Regions from separate parts of the Stenotrophomonas sp. GW821-FHT09E08 genome, predicted to be linked through region 3. Evidence: predicted binding sites of a transcription regulator. Region 3 holds the regulator's gene; each other region holds the start of a gene.
What was found. The regulator FliA, encoded in region 3, starts transcription of late flagellar genes. The targets are predictions, from matches to a motif close to TAAAGTTTNNCNNNCNNNGGCCGATAA.
Positions count from the first base shown of each region.

Region 1: the regulator FliA is predicted to act here: its motif matches at 4,386-4,412, upstream of AC07M7_RS01210 (GGDEF domain-containing protein).
Region 2: the regulator FliA is predicted to act here: its motif matches at 3,723-3,749, upstream of AC07M7_RS11735 (GGDEF domain-containing protein).

Region 1 covers NZ_JBWKOO010000001.1:258,429-264,174, reverse strand. The annotation lists gene AC07M7_RS01225 (metallophosphoesterase) at 1-1,128, opposite strand; gene AC07M7_RS01220 (winged helix-turn-helix transcriptional regulator) at 1,202-1,651, opposite strand; gene AC07M7_RS01215 (MFS transporter) at 1,729-2,913, shown strand; gene AC07M7_RS01210 (GGDEF domain-containing protein) at 2,938-4,353, opposite strand; gene AC07M7_RS01205 (TonB-dependent siderophore receptor) at 4,640-5,746, shown strand, end outside.
Region 2 covers NZ_JBWKOO010000007.1:233,005-238,750, reverse strand. The annotation lists gene AC07M7_RS11755 (D-hexose-6-phosphate mutarotase) at 1-6, opposite strand, end outside; gene AC07M7_RS11750 (lytic murein transglycosylase) at 47-1,315, opposite strand; gene egtD (L-histidine N(alpha)-methyltransferase) at 1,400-2,374, opposite strand; gene egtB (ergothioneine biosynthesis protein EgtB) at 2,371-3,642, opposite strand; gene AC07M7_RS11735 (GGDEF domain-containing protein) at 3,793-5,073, shown strand; gene AC07M7_RS11730 (YchJ family protein) at 5,077-5,469, opposite strand; gene AC07M7_RS11725 (sulfite exporter TauE/SafE family protein) at 5,573-5,746, shown strand, end outside.
Region 3 covers NZ_JBWKOO010000008.1:122,176-127,921, reverse strand. The annotation lists gene AC07M7_RS12355 (flagellar motor protein) at 1-679, opposite strand, end outside; gene AC07M7_RS12350 (chemotaxis protein CheA) at 781-2,610, opposite strand; gene AC07M7_RS12345 (protein phosphatase CheZ) at 2,613-3,218, opposite strand; gene cheY (chemotaxis response regulator CheY) at 3,218-3,610, opposite strand; gene AC07M7_RS12335 (RNA polymerase sigma factor FliA) at 3,668-4,411, opposite strand; gene AC07M7_RS12330 (MinD/ParA family ATP-binding protein) at 4,408-5,295, opposite strand; gene flhF (flagellar biosynthesis GTPase FlhF) at 5,282-5,746, opposite strand, start outside.

The DNA of each region.
Region 1 (5,746 bases), on a different contig from region 3:
TCAGTCCTGCAGGCCGGGCTCGCCCTGCGCCAGCGGCACCCGCGAGCCATCCAGCAGGCCCCGGCTGAGCGTGCCGTTCTCGATGAACAGCAGTTCGCCGTTTTCACCGTTCTTGATGCTGCTGTCGATGGCGATCACGCGGTCGCCATGGAAACTGCTGACGTGCGGCATCGAGGTGTGGCCGACCACGATGCGCTTGAGTTGCAGGCGATCCAGCACCGCCTGTACGCCCTGCGTATCGAGGCGGCCATCGAAGTAGCCGCGGTACCAGATCGGGCTGGTCTTGCCGTCATACAGCGGCGCGGTGGCCGGGTCGGCCTTCACTTCGGCCTTGGGCAGGCCCAGCGACGCCTGGTAGGCCGCATTGGTGCGAGCCGGTTCCAGCGCCAGCTCCACCGCCTCGGGCGAGATGCCGCCATGCAGGAACAGAGTGTCGCCGATCTTCAGCAGTACCGGGCGGGTGCGCAGCCACTGCCCGATCACCGAATCGGCACCGTACAGCTGCGGGTAGCTGCGGCCGAGCAGCTGCGCGCTGCGCAGGTACTTCGGATTGACGTAGCGGAGGTCGTCGTACAGCACCATGGTTTCGTGGTTGCCCAGCACGAAATGCACCGCGCCGCCGGCGGCGGCCGCCTGCTGCTGCAGGCCGTACAGCAGCCAGAACGCCTCGGTTACCTGCGGGCCGCGGTCGAACACATCGCCGGCGACCACCAGCGTGTCCTTGCCCAGTGCCCAACGGTCCTGCGCATCGATGACCTGGTTGGCGCGCAGCAGGCGCACCAGCAGCCCGTACTGGCCATGGATGTCGGACAGCGCGACGATGCGCGGCGCAGCCGGAAGCACGGAGGCCGAAGGCGCGTTCGGTACCGCCACATGCACGGTGTGCCCGTAGCCACAGCGCGCTGCGATATCGGTGCCTGCAGTGCCCATGGCAAGTGTGCGCGACTCGACCTTGTCGGCGCAGATCCACTTGGCCAGCAGTTGCTCGCCCTGGCGGAACACATAGGGGCCATCGGCGTCCACATGGGCGGCGGGGGCCGCGACCTCGCGTGCCTGCGTGGTTGCTGCGGCGCAGGCCAGCACCGGCAGCAGCAGGGCGGTCAACAGGGAAGGGCGATAGCGCGACATCGGCAGCATCCGGCAGCGGAAAGGCCTGATCCTAACCGGCGTGGCCGGGCGGCGGTGTGCGCGAACGGGCGGGTCAGCTGCTGCCGCTCCCGTCCTTGAGCTTGCGCACACGGGTTGCAGACGCTGGCAGCGGTTCGCCATCGCGACCGCGTGGCTGCATGTAGGGCAGCGGTCGCCGTGTGCTCGACTCGATCAGCTGGGAGTGCGCTTCACCGGCGCCGAAGCGGTGGCGCTCGCCCCACTGGCGCAGGGCGACCAGCAGCGGGAACAGTTCCAGGCCAGCGGCGGTGAGCACGTATTCCTGATATGCCGAGCCGTCGGAGGCGGGCTGCAGCCGCAGGATGCCTGCTTCGACCAGCCGGCGCAGGCGGTCGCTGAGGATATTACGGGCCGCACCGAGGCTGCGCTGGAAATCGCCAAAGCGGGTGACGCCATCGAAGGCATCACGGATGACCAGCAGCGCCCAACGGTCACCGAGCAGATCGGCGCTGCGGGCAACGGGGCAGGGGCTGTCGGCGTGCATGGTGGACCTCTCTGATGTGGTTGCAGTTTAAAACCAATGGCAGTAGCCTGCATCAAGTTTCAAATTGCAACTACATCATGACTGCAGCACCCATCCCACGCCCCCTGCTGGTCCTGCTCGCGGTTGCCGCAGGTGCCAGCGTTGCCAACGTCTATTACGCACAGCCATTGCTGGAACGCCTGGCACAGGCCTTTGCGCTGGACCCCGCGCTGGCCGGGGCGGTACTGGCAGCGACCCAGGCGGGCAGCGTGCTGGCCTTGCTGGGCCTGCTGCCATTGGCCGACAGGGGCGATCGCCGGCGCCTGCTACGCCTGCAGTTGATGGCGCTGGTGGTCGCATTGCTGTGGTTGGCGGCCGCGCGAACGGCCGTGTGGCTGTTGTCGGGCATGCTTCTGGCCGGCCTGCTGGGCACCGCGCTGACCCAGGGGTTGATCGCCTACACCGCATCGCTGGCACCGGCTCAGCAGCGCGGGCGCGTGGTCGGCATGGTGCAGGGCGGTGTGTTCATTGGCCTGCTGCTGGCGCGTGTAGTGTCCGGCGTGGTGGCGGCCGCCGTTGGCTGGCGCGCGGTCTATCTGCTGTCGGCGGCGCTGATGGCGGCGTTGGCAGTGCTGCTGTGGCGGCGTCTGCCGGCGGTGCCGGTACCGGTGGTGCCGCCGGGCTGGCGTGCCTTGATGGGGTCGATGCTGGGCATGCTGCGCGATGACCGGACGCTGCGTGAGCGCGGTCCGTTGGCACTGTTGCTGTTTGCCGGCCTCAATGTGTTCTGGGCGGCAGCGCCACTGCCGTTGTCGGCGCCACCGCTGCACTGGTCGACTGCCGCCATCGGTGCGCTGGGCCTGGCTGGGGTGATCGGTGCGCTGCTTGCGGCGCGGGTCGGGCACTGGATGGACCGTGGATTCGCGCATCGGGTCAGCCTCGGCGCGCTGCTGCTCATGCTGGTCGCGTGGTGGCCGCTGCTGGGGTTGCCGCATTCGGTGGGCATGCTGTTGCTGGGCGTGGTCGTGCTCGATCTGGGCGGGCAGGCGCTGCATGTATCGAACCAGGCCCTGTTGCTGCGCGCGCCGGGCGAACAGCATGGGCGCCTGGTGGCGCTGTACATGCTGTTCTATGCGCTGGGCAGTGGTGCTGGTGCAGCGGCCGGGCCCTGGATGCAGGCGCGCCATGGCTGGCCGGCGGTATGCCTGCTGGGCGCCGGCATCGCGTTGCTGGCGCTGCTGTGGTGGGCGGCGTGGCGGATACCGCGCCGTACCGCAATGTAGCGACGCGCGCGCCCGGGGTTGCCGCTACCGCTGCAATGCCCGCCGCCCGGGGGCTTCCTGCAGTGCATCGCTGGCCACCACCACTCGGTTGCGGCCACTGCGTTTGGCCTCGTACATCGCCGCGTCGGCACGGGCCATCAGCCGCTCGTAGTCCGGATGACCATCATGGCCGGCGACACCGATGCTGGCGGTCAGGCTCAATACCTGGCCGTTGGCCAGCGGTACCGGCGATTGTGCGATCTGCCGGCGCAGGCTTTCGGCAATCACTGCCGCCTGTGATTCGCTGGCGGCGACCAGCACCACCACGAATTCCTCGCCACCGTAGCGGAACAGATAATCGCTGCCACGGGTGAGCTGGCCGAGCACCCCAGCCACATGCTGCAGTGCGCGGTCACCCGCATCGTGGCCGTGGCCGTCGTTGATCGCCTTGAAATGATCCAGGTCGAGCAGCAACAGCGAGAACGGCGTACGGTTGCGTGTAGCCAGCTCGATTTCCCGGCGCAGCACGGTCGGCAGGAAGCGGCGGTTGAGCAGGTTGGTCAGCGCGTCGCTGCCGGCATCGAGTTCGCCGATGCGCTCGAACAGCAGGGTCATCAACGTGCGGATCGCGGCCAGGTCCTCGCGGATCGCTGGCAGCACTGTAAGCCGCTGCGCAGGATCATCGGCGGCGGCCCGCTGCAGGCAGCCGTCGATACGCGCCATCAGCTGGTCGACCTGCTGTGTCTCGCTGCTCTCGCCGAAGCTGGGAATGCCCTTGTGGGTGAACCACAGGCCAAATTCGGAAGTGGCCAGGCTGGCGCCGTCGCTGCCCTGCACATGGCCGGCCAGGGCGTAGAGCAGCGCGTTTTCCCAGTCCAGCAGCAGCGCGCGCTGGCGCTCGCGCTCGGTGCTGACGTTCTGCACCAGCGAGAACAGCCGGTACGCAGCATCGGCGCGGGTGGAGCGTTCGCGGGCATGGGTGTAGGCCAGGGTCATGCCTTCCATGGCGATATCCATGATCGCGCTGAGGCAGTCGATGGCGGCGAACGCAGTGTCGCTGTCCGGCGCATCGTCGCGCAGGCGCACGAACAGTTCATGTTTGAGCACGCGTGCGCCACGGGTGACCAGGTCGACCGGAATGCCGACGCGGGCGTGCACGTCGCCGATGATCCGTTGCGAGGCCACCGTGTTGGCGATGCCGCTGGCATCGGTGGTCAGCAGCTGCGCCAGCCAGCGCTGCATGGCCGGCTGCAGGCGCTGCTTGACCTGGTCGTGGGAAAGGAAACGGCGCGCACGGGTGTCCTGCAGCAGCACTTCGTAGAAGCGTTGGGCCAGGGCCGGTGGGGCATCGGCGGCCGCGGCATGCAGCAGCGCGGTGGCGGCAGGGCCGGCCTGCAGCAGGCACTGCTGCCAGGCCTCGGCCAGCGGCTGGCTGGCGTCGTCCAACTGGGGTGGTTCCACGTCGATCTCTGATTGCGTACGGCAAACCACGGGTATCGGCCGTGGCGGCGTGCGGTTGATGGCGGGCTAGCCGACCAGTTTAAGCGCGATGCAGGCTTGCGCGGTGCGCAAAGCACATCGGCACGGCTGCGGCAATGCGTGAACGCATTTGAGAATCACTCGCATTGATGGGAGAATGCGCGCACGGATCGGGCTGTGGCTACCTGCAGCGGCGCTCCGCCTCCCCCTCGTCGTTGCCTCAAGCCCTTTGCCAGAGGCCCCGTTGCCCTGCCAGAAGGTCCAGATCATGTCCCGAGCCGTTGTCCCTTCGCCGCGCCCGCTGGCGCTCGCCGTTGCCGCCCTGCTGGCCGGCAGCGCGCTGACCGCCCACGCTGAAACCGACGCCACCGATATCGACACGGTGCATGTCACCGCTTCGCAGATCGCACGGCAGGCGCTGGGCACCTCGACCATCACCGCCGAGGACATCGCCAAGCGGCCGCCGGCCAACGACATCGCCGAACTGTTGCGGACCATGCCAGGTGTCAACCTGACCGGCAACAGCGCGTCGGGCCAGTACGGCAACAACCGCCAGATCGATCTGCGTGGCATGGGCCCGGAAAACACCCTGATCCTGGTTGACGGCAAGCGCATCGGCGCGCGTGATGCTGTGCGCATGGGCCGCAGCGGTGAGCGCAATACCCGCGGTGATACCAACTGGGTGCCGGCGGAAATGATCGAGCGCATCGAAGTGCTGCGCGGCCCTGCAGCGGCGCGCTATGGCTCCGGTGCTTCCGGTGGCGTGGTCAACATCATCACCAAGCGCCCGACCGGCGATCTGACCGGTGCGGTCGACCTGTATGGCCTGGTGCCCGAGCACAGCGCCGAAGGCGGCAGCGAGCGCGTCGGCCTGCAGCTGAGTGGGCCGATGACCGACACCCTGTCGTTCCGCTTGTACGGCAATCTCAACAAGACCGATGCCGACTCACTGGACCTCAACCGCCAGTACGCCACCAACCCCAACGCAGTGCCGCCAGCCGGCCGCGAGGGCGTCAAGAACCGCGACGTCAACGCGCTGCTGCGCTGGGACGTAACCGCCAACCAGGTGGTCGAGTTCGAAGCCGGCACCAGCCGCCAGGGCAACATCTATGCCGGCGACCGCGCCGTCAGTACCACCGGCACCTCGACACCGATCGATCTGGGGGCTTTGGCCGAGCAGCAGGCCGAGACCAACCGCATGTACCGCAATACCGGCGCGATCACCCATCGCGGCCGCTGGGGAGACGTGACCTCGCGGGTAACGGCGGCAGTGGAAGCGGTGAACAACTCGCGCATCAATGAAGGCCTGGCCGGCGGCCCGGAAGGCAGCTTCAACGGCACCGACTGGTCGACCTCGCGCCTGCGCAACTACCAG
Region 2 (5,746 bases), on a different contig from region 3:
CTGCATGCGATGACGCTCCTTGAAGACCGCGGCGATGATGTCGCGGTCAGCGTGCCTGGGGCAAGGCCTTCTGCACGCTGGGCGCTGCCGCTGCGGCCTCTTCCTGCAGCGTGCGCAGGATGCGCTGCCCAGCACGCCCATCGGCATTGGTCCAGCCGAGGCGCTGCTGCTCGGACTGGATCGCGCGACGCGTGGCCGTACCGATCATGCCATCGGCGCTGCCGATATCGTGGCCGCGGGCCAGCAGCAGGGTCTGCAGTTGGCGGCGCTCATCGCGGCCCAGGCCCGGGTCGTCGGTCGGCCAGGCGGTGGCCAACCCGTTGCCGCCACGCAATTGGTCAGCCAGCGTCGCGATCGCCAGCGCATAGCTTTCGGCGGCGTTGTAGCTGTAGATCGCGTCGTAGTTGCGGAACACCAGCAATGCCGGGCCCTTGTTGCCGGCCGGCAGCAGCAGGGCGGCGCGCGCGTCGGCCGGGAGGTTGGCCGGTGCCAGCGCGCTGCCATCCAGCGCGGTCACGCCCTGCGCGCGCCAGTCGGCCAGCGCGCGGCGTTGGGTACGACCTGCCTGGCTGGCGTTGAAGCCGGCCGGGATACGGACCTCCATGCCCCATGGCTCGCCACTGCGCCAGCCGGCACGCTTGAGGTAGTTGGCGGTGGACGCCAGCGCGTCGGGAATGCTGCCGACCAGATCACGACGACCGTCGCCGTCACCGTCGACCGCGATGCGTGCATAGGTGCTGGGCATGAACTGGGTATGGCCGAACGCGCCGGCCCAGGAACCAGTCAGCCCCTGCGCCTGCAGGTCACCCCGGTCGATCAGCTTGAGCAGGGCCAGCAGTTCGCCACGGAAGAAGGCCTGGCGACGGCCGGCGCAGGACAGCGTGGCCAGGGACTGCAGCAGCGGGCGCTTGCCGAACACGCGGCCATAGTCGCTCTCCACGCCCCATACGGCGACGATGGTGGTCGGATCGACGCCGTACTGTGCGGACACGCGATCGAGCAGGTCACGATGCTGCTGCAGCATCGCGCGCCCATCATCAACGCGCTGGCGATCGACCAGGGCTGCCAGGTAATCCCAGATCGGCGTGGTGAATTCCGGCTGCGCATCGAGCAGGCCGAGCACGCTGGGGTCCGGGGTGAGGCCGGCGGTGATTTCGTTGAAGCGGTCGGCACTGATGCCCTGGCTGGCGGCCGCTGCCTGCAGGCCCGCCAGGCAGCGGCTGAAGGCCGGATCGAGGCCGGGATCGGGTGCCGTCGGCTGCGCCGGCGTCGAGGCGAGGGCGGCGGCCAGGCCGAGCGTGATCAGAATGGGCATGGCGTCCTCCGTGTTGCCGGTGCAGGGCCATCTTAGGGCCAGCGGTGCAGCCGAACCTGAAGCGGCACCGGCGGGTGATCGGTCCTACAGAGCGCGCAGCAGGCGCAGGCCATAGGCCGGGGCGTCGGCATCCCAGCGCTGCACCACCTGCAGCCCGGCCTGCTGCAGCAGCTGTTCAAAGCTGTCGTCGGTGTACTTGTGGCTGTACTCCACGCGGATCGGTTCATCGGCGGCAAAGTGGAAAGTGCGGCCGTCCAGATGCACATCCTGCGCCCAGCGGCTGACCAGATCAGTCTCGATGCGCAGCCGCGCGGTGCTGTAGCAGGCGCGGTGGCGGAAGCCGTCGAGGTCGAAGTCGCTGCCGATCTCGCGGTTGAGCCGGGCCAGCAGGTTGAGAGTGAACGCGGCGGTGACACCCTGCGCATCGTTGTAGGCCGCTTCGATCAGCGCCGGGTCCTTGTGCAGGTCGATGCCGACCAGGGCCAGCCCGTCACGGCCCATGGTCTGGCGCATCGCGCGCAGCAGTGCGACCGCGTCTTCGCCTTCAAAGTTGCCCAGTGTGGAACCGGGGAAGAACAACAGGCGTCGCGCGGGTTCGCGCTCGGGCATGGGCACGGTCACAGGGCTGGTGAAGTCGGCACAGACCGGCAGCATCTCGACCTGGGGCAGCGCCGGGGCCAGATGGTCGATGCTGGACAGCAGTGCGGCGCGTGAGATTTCGATCGGTGTGTAGGCCACCGGGTCGTGCAGGGCGGCCAGCAGCAGCGCGGTCTTGCGGCCGCTGCCGCTGCCCAATTCCACCACGTGCAGGCGCGCGCCGACGCTGCGGGCAATGTCCGGCAGCACGCGCTTCAGCAGGGCCAGCTCGGTGCGCGTGGGGTAGTACTCGGGGGTCTGGGTGATCTGCTCGAACAGGCGCGAGCCACGTGCGTCGTAGAAGTACTTGGACGGCAGTTGCCGCGGCGAACGTGAGAGCCCGGTCACCGCGTCGGCCAGGATCTGTTGGCGGCCGGGAGTGAGATCGGTCAGTGCCTGCAGCGCGTCATGCACGGTGCTCATGTAAGGTCCCTGGCCAGGCGCAGCCCAGAGAACTGCCAGCGCGCCGGTGGCATGAAGAAGTTGCGGTAGCTGGCGCGCACATGTCCGCGCGGCGTGGCGCAGCTCCCGCCGCGCAGCACCCACTGCCCGCACATGAACTTGCCGTTGTACTCACCCAGGTTTCCAGCAAATGGGCGGAAGCCGGGGTAGGCGCCATAGGCCGATTGGGTCCATTCCCATACATCGCCGAACAGCTGCCGCAGTCCACTGCCCTGCCCCGCCTGCGGGTGCAAGTGGTCATCCTCTGCGAAGTGGCCGCTGACCGGTTGCGACGTCGCAGCCGCTTCCCATTCGAACTCGCTGGGCAGGCGCGCGCCGGCCCAGCGGGCGCAGGCATCAGCCTCGTAGTAGCTGAGGTGGCAGACCGGCGCGTGCGGATCCAGCTCACGCCAACCGCCGAGGGTGTATTCGCGCTGCAGAGCGTCGTCCCAGTACAGCGGGTGCTGCCAGCCCTCGGCTTCGCGCAGCGCCCAGCCTTCGCTGAGCCACCAGCGCGGCTCCCGGTAACCACCGGCCTCGATGAAGGCGAGGTATTCGGCATTGCTGAGCGGGCGCTCGGCCAGGGCGTGGGCGGGCAGCAGCACGCGGTGCGCTGGCGATTCGTTGTCGTACGCGAACGCGGCCTGCTGCGGCCAGGCTGCGGCGCCGACGGTGACGATGCGCTCGGGTGACTCGATCCAACCCTGAGCGCTGGCGCTGCTTGCGGTGGGTTGCAGGTCTTCGCGATACGGCGGCTGCAGCGGATTGCACCAGAACGCATGCTTGATGTCGGTGAGCAGCAGCTCCTGATGCTGCTGCTCATGCTGCAGTCCCAGCTGCAGGTGCTGCAGCGCCTGCTCATCAAGGTCGCCTGCCATCAGGCGTGCCTGTACCTGAGCATCGACCTGCTGCCGGTAGTCGCGCACCTGCTGCAGCGAGGGTCGCGACAGCAGCCCACGCTGCGGCCGCGCATGCGCCGGGCCGATGCTCTTGTAGTAGCTGTTGAACAGATAGTCCCAGGCCGGGTCATGCGCCGGTGTGGTGGCGAGTCCCGCCAGCACGAAGCGCTCGAAGAACCAGGTGGTATGGGCCAGATGCCACTTGCTCGGGCTGGCGTCGGCCATGCTCTGCAGCATGGCGTCCTCGGCACTGAGCGGTGCGGCCAGCTGCAGGCTGCGCGCCCGGATGCGGGCGAACTGGTGGGCGAGATCGTGCTGCGGGGCAGCGACGGCGGCGGGTACGCTGTCCATGCGCGCAGCATCGGCGCAGAACGGTGAGTGCGATGTCATGGTTCGGCGTCACTTTGTTCACATGGGTAAGCCACCCGCATTCAAGATGCAGGCACGAACGCCGCTAACGGCAATGCTGCGGCCGCGTCGTCACCGCGCTGGAATTCCTGCTTGCCCCTGCATCCGCTCCGCCAGCCTGCGCATTACCTGTTCGTGCTGCCCGCCATGCTGGTCGCCGTGGTGCTGTGCACCGCATTGGGTGCTGAAGACGTGGCCAGTCCCGCCCAGCGCATCCTGCCCTGGCTGCTGGCCTGCCTCGGCGCGGGGCTGGCCCTGCTCTACCATCAGATGCGCGCGCTGTGCCTGCTACTGCTGGTGGCGGTGGTGTTTGCGCTACTGCACCACGATGTCGCTGGCTACCTGCGCAGTGGCCATGTCACCGCACTGACGCCGCTTCGCTTCCACGCCATCTCAACCTGGTTGCCGCTGTTGTTCGCCGGACTGGCGTTGTGGCCGGAGCGCGGGCGCCGACGCCACGACCTGTTGCTGCGTGGTATTGCCAGTGGCACCGCGCTTCTGATCTTCCTCCTGCTGGCGGCACAACAACCGCGTGGCATGCACGACCTGCTGTCGAACCGCCATTGGAGCTGGATTCCGGCCGACTGGAACGCGCTGGCACAACTGCCGGCGCTGCTGTTCCTGCTGGCCACCGCTGCGCTGGGCTGGCAGGCCTGGCGGCACCCGCGCCCGCTGCATACGTCGATGCTGCTTGCGATGCTGTGCCTGTGGTGGATGCTGCCGCGGGTGTTCCTGCAGCCGGTGCTGCTGCCGGCGCTGAGCTGCGCCGCCCTGCTGCTGGTGCTGGGTGCGATGCTGCAGGAATCCTTCCACATGGCGTTCCGCGACGAACTGACCGGCCTGCCGGGGCGCCGCGCGTTCAACGAGACCCTGCAACGGGCACGCGGCACCTACAGCATCGCGATGGTGGACGTAGACCACTTCAAATCGTTCAACGATACCCATGGCCACGACACCGGCGACGACGTGCTGCGCCTGGTAGCCTCGCGGCTGGCGCGGGTGGGTGACGGCGGCCGCGCGTTCCGCTATGGCGGCGAGGAGTTCGCGGTGGTGTTCCTGGACCGCCCTGCGGCGGCCTGCATGGATGCCGTGGAGGCGCTGCGGCAGAGCATCGAGGACACCCGCATGCAGCTGCGCGACCGCAGCACCCGCAGCCGCGATGACGAAGCCGGCCGCCAGCAGCGCGGACGCGGTGGCAGCGGCCAGGTCGTGCAGGTGACGGTGAGCATCGGCCTGGCCGACAGTCGTGTGGACCGGCGACCGATGGCGGTGGTCAAGGCCGCCGACCAGGCGCTGTACGCGGCCAAGGACGGGGGCCGCAACCAGGTGCACGCGCAGGCCGGCCAGCGCGTGCTGGCCATGCGTGGCGGCTGAGGCTCAGACCGCGTCGAGGTAGTACCAGCGGCCGTCGATGCGCAGGAAGCGGCTGTGTTCGGTCATCTTCACCGCGCTGCCGCCGCCGATGCGGTAGCGCGCGGTGAAGCGGACGTCGGCGCTGTCGGCACCGGTAACGGTGTGCTCGTGCACGGTCAGGCCCAGCCAATGCGTGCGCTGGCCCGGCGCATCGTCCAGCGTCAGCTCGGCCGGACGCGTGTCCGGGTGCCAGGTCTGGCGCAGGTAGTCGGCCAGACCCCGCGCGTAGGCGCTGTAACGCGAACGCATCAGGCGCTCGGCATCGGGCGCGGCCTCGCCGGCGTGAAAACGGCCGCAGCAGGCGGTGTAGTCGGCGGCCAGGCCGCAGGGACAGGGATCGGCGGGTTTTCGGCTCATGCCGGCATTGTCGCCGGGTTGCATGGATTGATCCACGCGCGGCACGGGTCAGCTGATGCAGGACAGGCGTATGCTGTCGCGCCCCCCACCTTGATTGATCGCCGTGCTGGAACTGGTTCCCCCTGAGTTGTGGTGGCTGGTGGTGATCGCCTTCATCGCCGGCCTTGTGGATGCCGCCGTCGGTGGCGGTGGCCTGGTGCAGCTGCCCGGCCTGTTCACGGTGCTGCCGCAGCAGACGCCGGCGATGCTGTTCGGTACCAACAAGTTCAGCTCGATG
Region 3 (5,746 bases):
AAATCAGGCCTTCGATGACCATTTCGCGATCACGGGTGTTGTGCGAGATCACACTCTTGAGCTTGGCGGCGATCGGCAGGAACAGCAGGTTGGCCGAGGCGATGCCGTAGATGGTGGCGGTGAACGCGGCGGCGATGCCATGGCCGAGCTTGCTCGGGTCGGCGAGATTCTTCATCACCGCGATCAGGCCGAGCACGGCGCCGATGATGCCCAGCGTGGGCGCATAGATGCCCATCGCCTCGAAGACCTTGGCGCCGGCCTGGTCCTGGTGCTCCTGGCTTCCCAGTTCGATTTCCAGCATGTGCCGGATTGATTCGGGCTCGACGCCGTCCACCAGCAGCTGCAGTCCCTTGCGCAGGAACGGGTCCTGCTGTGCTTCCACCTGTGCTTCCAGGCCAAGCAGGCCCTGGCGGCGTGCGATGTTGCTCCATTCGACAATCTGCTGGATCAGTTCGCGGCGGTCGCTGTGCGGCGGTCGCACGACCCAGCGCACGATCTTGAAGGCGTGCTTGAACACGGCCGGCGAGGTGTGCAGCAGGATCGCGGCGACGGTACCGACGATGACGATCACGAACGCGGCAGGCGACCACAGCGACGCCAGGCCGGCGCCCTTGAGGATGCTGCCGCCGACCAGCGAGGCCAGGGCGAGAAAGAGTCCAATGAGGCTGAGTCTATCCATGGGTCCGGTATCGGCTTGTGTGAATGGGACTTGAGACACCGGGAGGTCGTGTACAGACGGTAGTCACAGTTTTCGGGTCGCCGGGCATGGCCCGCCGGGCTTCAGCGCAGTCCGTCCACGTCCAGGATCAGGGCCATGCGACCATCGCCGATCAAGGTTGCACCGGCATAACCAGCCAGGCCACGCAGCGCCTTGGGCAAGGGTTTGATGACCACTTCCTCGCGCCCTCGCACCTGGTCCACGACCAGGCCGAACCGGGCTTCACCGGCCTGCAGCACGACGATGGTCAGCAGCGGCGAGGCGGCCGGCGTCACATCCAGCCACTGGCGAAGATCGACCAGCGCCAGGGTATGCGAGCGGCGGTCGAGCACGGCACGTCCATCGAACCAGCCCAGCGAGGTGCGCGGGGCGTGCAGCACTTCCATCACGCGTGCCAGCGGCAAGGCGTAGACGTCCTCGCCGGCCTGCACCAGCAGGGTCGGCAGGATCGCCAGGGTCAGCGGCACGCGGATCAGGAAGCGACTGCCGCGGCCCAGTTCCGACTGGATCTGGATCTGGCCGCTCAGTTCGCGGATGCGCGACTGCACCACGTCCATGCCGACACCACGGCCGGAGATATCCGTGACCTGCTGCTTGGTCGAGAAGCCGGGCAGGAACACCAGGTGCAGGCATTCCTCGCTGCTCAGGCGGGCAGCGGCTTCCGGATCGATCAGGCCCTTCTCGCGTGCCTTCGCGCGCAGCTTTTCCGGATCGATGCCGGCGCCATCGTCCTGTACTTCGATGCTGACGTAGTCGCCTTCCTGCTGGGCCGACAGGCGCACGTGGCCCATCCGAGGCTTGCCCTGGGCTTCACGCAGCTCGGGCGTTTCCACGCCATGGTCGATGGCGTTGCGGACCAGATGCACCAGCGGGTCGGCCAGGGCTTCGACCAGGTTGCGGTCGAGCTCGGTCTCGGCGCCGATCAGCTCAAGGTCCACTTCCTTCTTCAGCGAGCGGGCAACGTCGCGGGCGACCTTGGGGAAGCGCGAGAACACCTTGCCCACCGGCTGCATGCGGGTACGCATCACCGCCGACTGCAGGCGTGCGGTGGCGATGTCCAGCGTGGATACCGCACGGTCCAGCTCCTCGTCGCGCAGGCGCGCACGCAGGGTCTTCAAGCGATTGCGTGACAGCACCAGTTCGCCGATCAGGTTGACGATCGCATCCAGGCGCTTGGTATCCACGCGCACGGTGTGCTCGGCTTCGGCCAGTGGCTTGGCGGGCGGCTTGGCCGCCGGTGCGGGTGCGGGTGCGGCTGGGCGTGGCGCGGGCGGTGCCGCCGGCACCGCGGCGACCGGTTTGGTGCCGGGTGCGGCGCCACCGTGCAGCTGGTCGAGCAGGGCTTCGAACTCGTCTTCGCTGATCAGGCCGTCGTCGGCCTTCTTCGCCGGTGCGACCGCGGTCGGGGCATTGCCGCCGTGCAGCTGGTCGAGCAGGGCCTCGAACTCATCGTCGGTGATCAGGTCACTGCCACCGGTGGCGGGCGCAGCGGCGGCCGCCGGGGCGGTGGCGCCACCGTGTACATCGAACTGCGCGATCAGCTCGGGGGGCGCGTAGCCCGGTTCGGTACCCGAGGACACTGCATCCAGCATCGACTGCAGGTAATCCAGCGATTGCTGGGCGGCATCGAAATGGTGGGCCTGCAGCACCGCCTGGCCGGCGCGCGCGGCGCCGAGGGCTTCTTCGGCGGCGTGGCACAGTTCAACCATGGCCGTCACGCCAAGGAAGCCGGCGCCACCCTTCAGCGTGTGGTAGCCGCGGAACACCGCATTGAGCTGGTCGCCGTCCTGGGGTGCCTGCTCCAGCGACACCAGCTGTTCGCCCAGGCGATCCAGGATTTCCTGCGCCTCGATGATGAAATCGGCAGTGATGTCGTCGGATACCGCGCTCATGCTTACAGCCCCAGATCCGACAACAGGTCGTCGGCGTCGTTCTGCGAGACCGCGTGGCGGTCCAGTCCCTTCAGTGCCGGCCCGGCCAGTTCCGGGTCGGAGCGATGCTGTTCCGGCGGCAGGCCGAGTGCGCCGAAGCCTTCGTGCACGCGGCGCACGATGCCGACCACGCGACGGATGATCTGCCCGGTCAGGTCCTGGTAGCTCTGGGTCAGAGCGATCTCGGTCAGGTTATGGCGGATGCGCTCGAGCTGCGCGTCCTGGCCAGGCTGCAGGCCTTCGGCGCGCAGCTGTTCGGTCAGGCTGCGGCATTCCTCGGCCAGGTCCAGGGTGCGGTGGGTGGCCTGTTCGGTCATCGCCACCACGTGGTCCAGGCGCGCGCAGGCGTCGTCCAGTTCGCCGGCTTCGTCAGGCACGGTCGGCAGCTCACCCAGCGCCTGTCCCAGCTCGCGGGCCAGCCGCGAAAGGCCGCTCATCATCGGCTGCGTGCGCAGTGCGACCAGCCCGTCGATGCGCTGCCGCCACGCGGCTTCGTCACCGGACTCGAGTGCGTCCAGGGCTTCCTGAAGGCGCAGGGCGAGGGCGTTCCTGTCGACCGTGGTATCCATCAGGCGCTGGCCGCCAGGCGTTCGAAGATCTTGCCGAGCTTCTCTTCCAGGGTCTGCGCGGTGAACGGCTTGATGATGTAGCCGTTCACGCCGCTCTGGGCGGCTTCGATGATCTGCTCGCGCTTGGCTTCGGCCGTCACCATCAGCACCGGCAGTGTCTTCAGCTTGGCATCGGCGCGGATCGCCTTGAGCAGTTCGATGCCGGTCATCACCGGCATGTTCCAGTCGGTGACCACGAAATCGAACGGCTGGCTCTGCAGCAGCGACAGCGCGGCATGCCCGTCCTCGGCTTCGGCGGTATTGGTGAAGCCCAGATCGCCCAGCAGGTTCTTGACGATCCGACGCATGGTCGAGAAGTCGTCGACGATCAGGATGCGCATGTTCTTGTTCAAAGCAGAGTTCCTTTGTTGTTCAGTCCGGGCGGCCGGGGGCAGCCGCCTCGGGCATGTTCATTCTTCGAGGCCGGCGTCCGCCGCCTCGAAAATCTTCAGTCGACCACGCAGGCGCAGCACTGCCTGGCCGTGGATCTGGCAGACCCGCGATTCACTTACGCCAAGCACCGCGCCGATCTCCTTCAGGTTCAGCTCCTGCTCGTAGTAGAGCGACAGCACCAGCTGCTCGCGCTCGGGCAGGTGGCCGATCGCCTTGCCCAGCTCGCGGCCGAACTCGCCGCGTTCCAGTACCTGCTGCGGGGTCGGGCCGCCCTGGGTGACGGTGTCCAGCTCGCCCTGGTCTTCGATGCGCGACTCCAGGCTCAGCACCTGGCCACGTGCGGCGTCTTCCATCAGCCGCAGGTATTCGGGCAGCGGCATTTCCATCGCCGCGGCCACTTCGGTGGCGCTGGCGGCGCGGCCGCTGCTCTGCTCCAGGCGGCGGATGGTGGCGGCGGCATCACGAGCGCGGCGGTGCACTGAGCGGGGCACCCAGTCGCCACGGCGGATCTCGTCGATCATCGAGCCGCGGATGCGGATCGACGCATAGGTCTCGAACGAGGCGCCCTGGTCGGCGTCGTAGCTGCGCGAGGCTTCGATCAGGCCCATCATGCCGGCCTGGATCAGGTCATCGACCTCGACGCTGGCGGGTAGGCGCGCAGCCAGATGGTGGGCGATGCGCCGCACCAGGTCCGAATGCTGGGCGATGACTTCGTTCGCCGCCGAGCGCTGCACTTCCCTGTACTGGGCTGCGCCTTTCATGCCGTCACCCCACGCTGCTTGAGGATGCGTTCGAGGAAGAATTCGACGCCGCCACGCGGTTCGGTCGGCGCCTGCCAGCGCGCGGTACGGCGCGCGATCTCGGTGATCGCCAGCGCGGCCGGGCTGGACGGATAGGCCTTCACCACCGGCTGCTGGCGCTGCACCGACAGGCGCAGCCAATCGTCCTGCGGAACGCAGCCGAGGTAGTTCAGCGAGACATCGGCGAGGAACTTCTCGCAGACACGGGTCAGCTTTTCGTACAGCACGCGGCCCTCGTTGGGGTCGCGCACCATGTTGGCCACCACCTGGACGCGGTCCACGCCACGCTCGCGCGACAGCACCTTGATCAGTGCGTAGGCGTCGGTGATCGAGGCCGGCTCGTCACAGACCACCACCACGGTGTCCTGTGCGGCCTGGCAGAAGGTCAGTACGCCATCGTTGATGCCGGCGGCGGTGTCCACCACCATGATGTCCAGCTCGCGTTCCAGCTCGGAGAACACGTTGACCAGGCCGACGTGCTCGGCCGGGGCCAGCTCGGCCATGTGGCGGCGGCCGGACGCGGCCGGGACCACCAGCACGCCGTTCGGGCCTTCGACGATGACGTCATCCAGCGAGCAGCGGCCGGCGACCAAGTCGGCCAGGGTAAAGGTGGGGTTCAGTCCCAGGATCACGTCGATGTTGGCCAGGCCGAGGTCGGCGTCCAGCAGCAGCGTGCGCTTGCCCATGCCGGCCAGCGCCACGGCCAGGTTGGCGGACACATTCGTCTTGCCCACGCCGCCCTTGCCGCCAGTGACCGCAATGGTGCGCACAGGGCCGAGCGGCTCGCTGCGGGTGGCCGACAGCGGGAAGGTCTTGGTCAGCTTGGCGTACTCACGCGACGGCATGGTTCAACTCCGGGTTGCAGGGCATATCGGCCGCGCGGCGCAAATCTTCAAGGCGAAGTACGAGATTGGCTGCACTGGCCCGGTGCAGGTCCTCCGGAACGTCCTGGCCGTCGGTCACCCAGGTGATCGGCAGGGCGTGGTCCACGGCCACCGACAGGGCGTTGCCGAAGCGGCCGGTCTCGTCCAGCTTGCTCAGCACCAGGCCCTGCAGGTTGGCCGCGCCGAAGCGGCGGACCACCTCGTCCATGTCGCCGAAGCTGGTGTTGGCCGGCAGCACCAGCAGGGTGCGTACCTGGCGGGCGGCACGCAGCCACTGCAGCTGGGCGGCCAGGGCGCGGTCGCGCGGGCCCAGGCCGGCGGTGTCGATCAGTACCAGCTTGTAGTCCTTCAAGCGTTCCAGCAGCTGGTCCAGGTCGGTGCCGCTGTTGGCCTCGTGCACCGCGATGCCGAG